2 regions of the Bradyrhizobium sp. CCBAU 53340 genome follow, and region 1 is predicted to be linked to the other one. Evidence: predicted binding sites of a transcription regulator. Region 1 holds the regulator's gene; the other holds the start of a gene.

Region 1 (3,202 bases):
GTGACACCGCTTGCCGACGGCCGCATGGTTGCGCTGGCCCTGCGCATCGACGCGCTGGCCGATGATTGCAGCCGCGCGGCACTGGTGGTGACGACAAGGCCTGCGCCGCCGGATTGTCGCGCGATGGTGGTCAACCGGCCGCGTCTGGCGAGCCAGGGCGCGCTGACGCTAACACCCCGCGGCGATGGTTTTGCGATTGCGGCGGTGAGGGCGAGGGGCGCAAATCGCCCCTGGTCGCCGGCGGCGGCCGGCGATGGAGATTTCGAATTGACCCTCGTGCCACGGTCGACAGCTCCGCGCTCCAAGGACGCAACACCGTCCGAAGCCGACCTTCAGGCCGAGGATTAAAACCGACGGTTCAACCGATCGGCAGGCCCGGAGTTGTCGACTGTCTGTCGGCCACCACCTGCGGCTTGTGCTCGCGCTCGCCGAGCGGCTGGGTCACAGGCAGTTGCAGCACGGTTGCGCGCTGGCCTTCGACGAGCTGCGTCACCAGCACGTACTTGCCGTCGGGGAATTCGATCGCGTCGTGATGACGATCGGGAATGTGCGGATCGATCTTGCCGAACTTGCCGACGCGGGAATTGACGGTGCGCGTCCAGATCCAGCGGTTGTCGTAGCGGACGTTGTCGGCGAAGGCGAGCTCCGTTCCCGGCAGCAGGCAGACCGCGACCGACATGTCGGCTTCGGAGGCGAAGCCGCGCGTCGAGGTGCCGCGGAACGTTGTCGTGACGATGGTCTCGCCAACTTCTGCGGGACGTGTCGCGACGGCATGCAGGCTATAGTCACACATCGGGTGCTCCTCATGCAGGGATAGCGACCCACGTCCCTTATCGAGGCGCAGGCCTCTACCAGAGTGTAAGCATGAAAGCTCCGCTCGGTTGTAGGCAAATCTGCGGCTTGGATCCGCAAGCTACAATCACAATATCTTTCCCGAATTCGCTAGGAACAAAGCCTGCGTCCGCGCATTCGGCAAGCTTCTCCGTCAGCGTCCGGCCGGCGCCGACCAGCCCGAATATTGCCAGGCAGGCTGCGCCCGCTGATCCATGGCGTTGCGGGCATCGCGGAATTGCGCGCTGGCTGCCTGCGGCGCCTTGCGCGCGTGATGCTGGGGCTGCTTGGCAAAGGCCTGCGACGCAGATGCTGCGATCAGCATAAGCGTGACGGTGCTCAAGATGGTCTTGCGCATGGTTGTCTCCTCGGTCTCCTGATGGGCCTCGCGAAGCGATAACGCTTCGTTGCGGCGTGCCGAGGATGTAGCGCTGAAGAGGTGGCCGGATAATCTGTGCAAAACCAGAAAGACTATCCAGCCGGAGCGGACAATCGTCCGCTCCATCAGTCGATGGCGATCACCGATCGCGCGAGAGCGAGGCGCTCAGTATTTCCGGTACAGGCCGATCAGCTTGCCCTGGATCTTGACCCGGTTGGGCGGAAGGATGCGGACCTCATAGGCGGCATTCGCTGGCTCCAGCGCGATCGAGGCACCGCGGCGGCGGAAGCGCTTCAAGGTCGCCTCCTCATCGTCGATCAGGGCGACCACGATATCGCCGGTGTCGCAGCTCTCGTTGCGCTGGATCAGTGCCATGTCGCCGTCGAGAATACCGGCGTCGACCATCGAATCGCCGCGCACCTCGAGTGCGTAGTGCTCGCCCGCACCCAGCATGTCCGGTGGGACGCTGATGGTGTGGCTGCGGGTCTGCAAGGCCTCTATCGGTGTACCGGCCGCGATCCGGCCCATCACGGGCACCGCGACGGGACGCTCGCCCTCGTCGGCGGGCGGGCTCGACGTCGTGCGCAGCTTGCCGAGATTGCCCTCGATGACGCTCGGCGTGAAGCCGCGGCGATTGCCGGCGGCGGCCTGCAGCTCGGGCAGCTTGATCACTTCGATGGCGCGGGCGCGGTTCGGAAGGCGGCGGATGAAGCCGCGCTCCTCGAGCGCCGTGATCAGGCGATGGATGCCTGACTTCGAGCGCAGATCGAGCGCGTCCTTCATCTCGTCGAAGGAGGGCGGTACGCCGCTTTCCTTCAGCCGCTCGCTGATGAACCGCAGGAGCTCGTATTGTTTGCGCGTTAACATCTCGACCAAAATCCCCCTGACGATGTCGTTCGATTCCGAGACGCTGGATTCAGCGATAAGCCGCTACATGCTCGAAACAAATCATGAACGGACACTATATGTTCGATACATGTTCCGCAACTGCTTAATTTACCGTGAACGCCACAAAGTTCGCGGAACGCACGCGAACGAAGCGGTCAGGCGGGCAGTCGCAATACCTCGCAGGGCATGCCGGCCTCGGCCTTCGGCGCAAACGGCGCGCGCACGAGAAGTGCCTGTGCCGCAGCGAGATTCGCAAGCAGCGAGGAATCCTGGTGATTGACGGGAACGGCGACGAGCGTGCCGTCGTCACGTGTGTCGAGGCGCGCGCGCAAATAGTCCTCGCGCTGGTCGTTGGCGCCGACGTCGCGGCCGAGCACGGCGCGTTCGCGGCGGTGATGAATCACCGAGCGGCCTGATAACGCGCGAATCAGCGGCACCATGAACAGGAAGCCGCAGACGTAAGATGACACCGGATTGCCGGGCAGGCCGATCACCCGCATTGCCCCGAGCTGCCCGTTCATCATCGGCTTGCCCGGCCGCATCGCGATCTTCCAGAACGCCATCGCGGTGCCTTCATCGCGGAGCGCCTGCTGCACCAGATCGTGGTCGCCGACCGAGGCTCCGCCGGTCGTGACCAGGATGTCGGCGCCGCTCTCGCGCGCGCAGCGGATGCCGGCGGTGGTGGCGGCAAGCGTGTCGGCGGCAACGCCGAGATCGATGGTGTCGGCGCCCTCGCTGCGGGCAAGCGCATGCAGGGCGTAGCCGTTGGAATAGACGATCTGGCCGGGGCCGGGCGTGGTGCCCGGCATCACCAGCTCGTCGCCGGTGGCCAGGATCGCGACTTTCGGACGGCGGCGAACGGCAAGCTGCGGGCGGTTCATGCCGGCAGCGAGGGCCAGGTCGCGCTCGGTCAGCCGCGCGCCCTGGCGCAGCAGCACGTCGCCCTCGCGAAAATCGATGCCGGCAGGGCGGATGTGCCGGCCGGTCATGGCGGCTTCCTTGATCGTGATGCGCCCGCCGTCGGCAACGGTATCCTCCTGGATGATGACCGCGTCGGCGCCGTCGGGAACGACACCGCCGGTGAAGATCCGCACGGCTTCGCCG
Region 2 (3,202 bases), 2.2 Mb from region 1:
GATAACATTCTCGTTAACGGCAGCAATGATGACGGGTTCGTCCGAAAAAGCCGCGTTCGCGCGTCACACTTCGAAGTTGCGTGCTGTACTTTGGCGGCAATGAAGCCGCCGAGGCAAACTGCAGGGTGGAACTTTCGGACGTCCGGCCGCTTTGTGGAACCGGCCGTGGTTCGCATTTGATCGGTGCCGACATGGATCGATTGAAGCTCTCGCTGAGGCTTGTGCTGCTGGCGGCACCTCTGATGCTGCCGACCGGAAGCGCCATAGGGCGTGACGACGGCCGCTTCAAGGATTCGCCCCTGAAGCCCTGGTTCGACAGCCTGCGCAGCCATCTCGGTCCATGCTGCTCGGATGCCGATGGCGTCGCGGTGGCCGATCCTGATTGGGAATCGTTCAATGGACACTATCGCGTTCGCCTCGACGGGCAGTGGGTCGAGGTCCCCGACGAAGCCGTGATCACTGAACCGAATCGCGCCGGCCGCACCATGGTCTGGCCGGTCAAGACAGTGTTCGGCATTTCGATCCGCTGCTTCATGCCCGGCAGCATGATCTGACGCGCGGTCGGCGTTACCGCTTGCTGGATTTGCGCTTCGAGCTCTTCTTCTTGCTTGTCTTCTTCTTGCTCGTCTTCCGCTTCGATGCCTTCTTCGGCACCTTCTTGCCCTTCTTGCGCGCCTTCGACAGGCCGATTGCGATCGCCTGCTTGCGGCTCTTCACGCGTCCGCCGCGACCGCCTCGTCCGCTCTTCGCGGTCCCCTTCTTGTAGCGTCGCATCTCGCTCTCGACGTCACTGCCTGAGCTGCGTGAGTAGCGGCGCTTCTTTGCCTTGCGTGCCATCGACTCTCTCCCTTGGCCCAGGAAGAGAACAGGAGTGCTGACGCAACGTTCCAACGCGCCGGTTGCACGCCTCAGCAAAAGCGCCAGCCGGCGCGTCTTAACAAAAGCGCCGGCCCGGCGCGTTCTAGAACGAGTTCGCCAGTTCGATCTCCGCTTCCAGCGCCTGGATGCGGCGCGCGGCTTCGGCAAAGGAAAGACCCCGATCATATTGCGCGGGCTGGTAGGCCTCTTCGCTCAACCGCTTCAGCCGCAGCCCCTGCGCCCGGGTCATCTGCTCCATGAGAAAAGCCTTGGCGTCGTATTTACCCTGAACCTGCATGTTCGCGCTCCGTCGTGAATTCCTGGCTTGACTATATGTTCTTATTTTGTTCTAACAAGCCATGGACAACAGAATTAATGAAATTCGACGTAAAATCAGCGTCTTGAGGCTGGAGATGGCCGACGTCGAGGCGTCCGTGCGCGATCTCGTCAACCGCGATCGCGACTGTACCGAACAAGTCCAGGCTCAGATGAATCTGCGCCGCAAGATCAATCTGCTGATCGGTGAATGGAAGGCCGCTGGCGGGGGCGAGGTCTTGCCCGACATCCGCGACCGGATGCGTCTTCGGCCGTTGAGGAATGAGACGAGGGCGGCCGGCACGGCCGCACGTCGCTGAGAAAGATTGCGCCCGCAGCGGATGGAGGCTGGCGGTGGAGGAAGACCCGGACACCTACCGGATCCTGAAGCTGCGCGCCGAGATCCTCGAATTGGGCTCCGCGATCCGCCAATTGCAGCGTGAGGGCCTCGACGATGCCGCGGCCCAGCTCCTGATCGCGCGCAAGCGGGCCCAGCTCGACCACCTCGTGAAGAGGGGCTCCGTGGGCAGCTGCCTTAACATCACTGACATCCGACGCAGCTAAAGCGGTCGCGCAACGCGACATGCCGGAGCTCGTCGATGCCGGATGCCGAAATGGCAGCACTGCTGCAGGCGGTTCTTGATGAAGTCTGCGCGGACCTTGCCCCGTTCGATACAGCGACGCGCGAGCGCGTTGCCGCGAGACTGAGCAACCGCATTCGGTCGGGGCGCTGCTCGGTCGACGATTTGAAGCAGGCCGGGCGGGATGCTCTGATCCGTGCACCGACCATGTGGCCCTGAGAAGATTTGAGCCCGAAGCAAAAGGCCCCGCTGCCGCGGAGCCTTTTCTTCCCGTGAAACTTACTTGGTGTTGCTCGGGGCGTTCTTGTTGTTCATGGTGCCGCCCTGGTCGGAGCCGGGGCCGGAGCCGCCCTGTCCAGACGCATCGCTGCCCTTGGACTTCATGTTGGCGCCCGTCGTCTGCGACCCCGTCGTCGTCTGCGACATCGAGTGATGCTTCTTGTGGGACTTGGCCTGCGCGGCGAACGGCGCGGCGGCGAGACCGGTTGCCAACATCACGGCGAGAGCGAGCTTGGTCGTCTTCATGTGGGGGAACTCCCTGGGTTGAATTGACGCAGGCAGCCAACCGCTATTTGCCTCAGGAGTTCCCAAGAAAGCGTCGCGGTCGTTCACCTGCTTCAAGATTCCTTGTCCTCGTTGAGGATGAACACGACGCCCGTCAGCGCGGCACCGATGGCAAATGTCGTCACCATCGTGACCACGAAAACGAAGGCGGCCCCGCTGCCGCCGTGGTTCAGCAATTCTGCGACCGCAGGATTGGCCAGAAGGAGTGCGAGCGTGAAGATCAGACCGAGTGCGGCGCCCATCATTGCGTGCGTCATCAATTTGATAACGCCCGTGGGAGAGATCAGGCTTGGCAACTTGTTGGGCGACTTTTTTGTGCGCATGGAACTGCCATAGATATGGCAGGCCAACGCGTGCCCTGACCTCCGGTTCCAACTCGCATGAAGGAATCGTCAACAGCCGCTTCATCCGACGTTCATGCCCAATTTGCGAGGGTGAGCGCCGTCAACACGGGAAATATTCGCTATGGGTAAGGTGGTCTTTCTCTATCGCTCGCTGGCCTACCGTAACGCAGCGGCCGACATGTTACGCAAGGCGCGCAGGCTCCCGCACGGTGTGGAGCGCAGCGCGGCCCGCCGCTACGCGAAAGCGTTGCGCGATCTGGCGAAAACGGAAGCCTGGCTCGAAGGGCGTGTCGCTGATGAACCGCAGCCGATGCAACGGCTGAAAGTCGCGGCGTCGCGCTAGCCCGATGCACGCTGCAGTTCGGGGGAGGTGCTGGCCTCGAACTTGTCCTGCGCGGCCGACGTTGGCGCGCTCTTGCGGGTCAGCGGCACCTCAAGGCGGCACAACAGTCCCTCTGAACGCCAATCGAATTGCGCCTGTCCGCCGAGCTGGGATTCGACGCTGGCCAGCAGGCTTCTCGTGCCGAAGCCGCGCGATTT

What was found. Region 1 encodes LexA, which represses DNA repair genes until DNA is damaged. Its sites were predicted from a motif close to TGTTCNNNNTGTGTTCNG; they were not measured.
Region 2: a site for LexA is predicted at 1,193-1,210, ahead of XH89_RS28795 (DUF3072 domain-containing protein). Genes of this name have one in related genera too.

What each region holds. Positions count from the first base shown of each region.
Region 1 is NZ_CP030055.1:3,863,443-3,866,644, forward strand. Features, by position in the region: gene XH89_RS18330 (ComEC/Rec2 family competence protein) at 1-348, shown strand, start outside; gene XH89_RS18335 (hypothetical protein) at 359-793, opposite strand; gene XH89_RS18340 (hypothetical protein) at 986-1,189, opposite strand; gene lexA (transcriptional repressor LexA) at 1,376-2,077, opposite strand; gene glp (gephyrin-like molybdotransferase Glp) at 2,254-3,202, opposite strand, start outside.
Region 2 is NZ_CP030055.1:6,090,586-6,093,787, reverse strand. Features, by position in the region: gene XH89_RS28805 (hypothetical protein) at 192-554, shown strand; gene XH89_RS28800 (DUF6496 domain-containing protein) at 568-837, opposite strand; gene XH89_RS28795 (DUF3072 domain-containing protein) at 962-1,156, opposite strand; gene XH89_RS28790 (hypothetical protein) at 1,272-1,493, shown strand; gene XH89_RS28785 (hypothetical protein) at 1,528-1,737, shown strand; gene XH89_RS28780 (hypothetical protein) at 1,773-1,973, shown strand; gene XH89_RS28775 (hypothetical protein) at 2,034-2,279, opposite strand; gene XH89_RS28770 (hypothetical protein) at 2,372-2,641, opposite strand; gene XH89_RS28765 (hypothetical protein) at 2,784-3,005, shown strand; gene XH89_RS28760 (HWE histidine kinase domain-containing protein) at 3,002-3,202, opposite strand, start outside.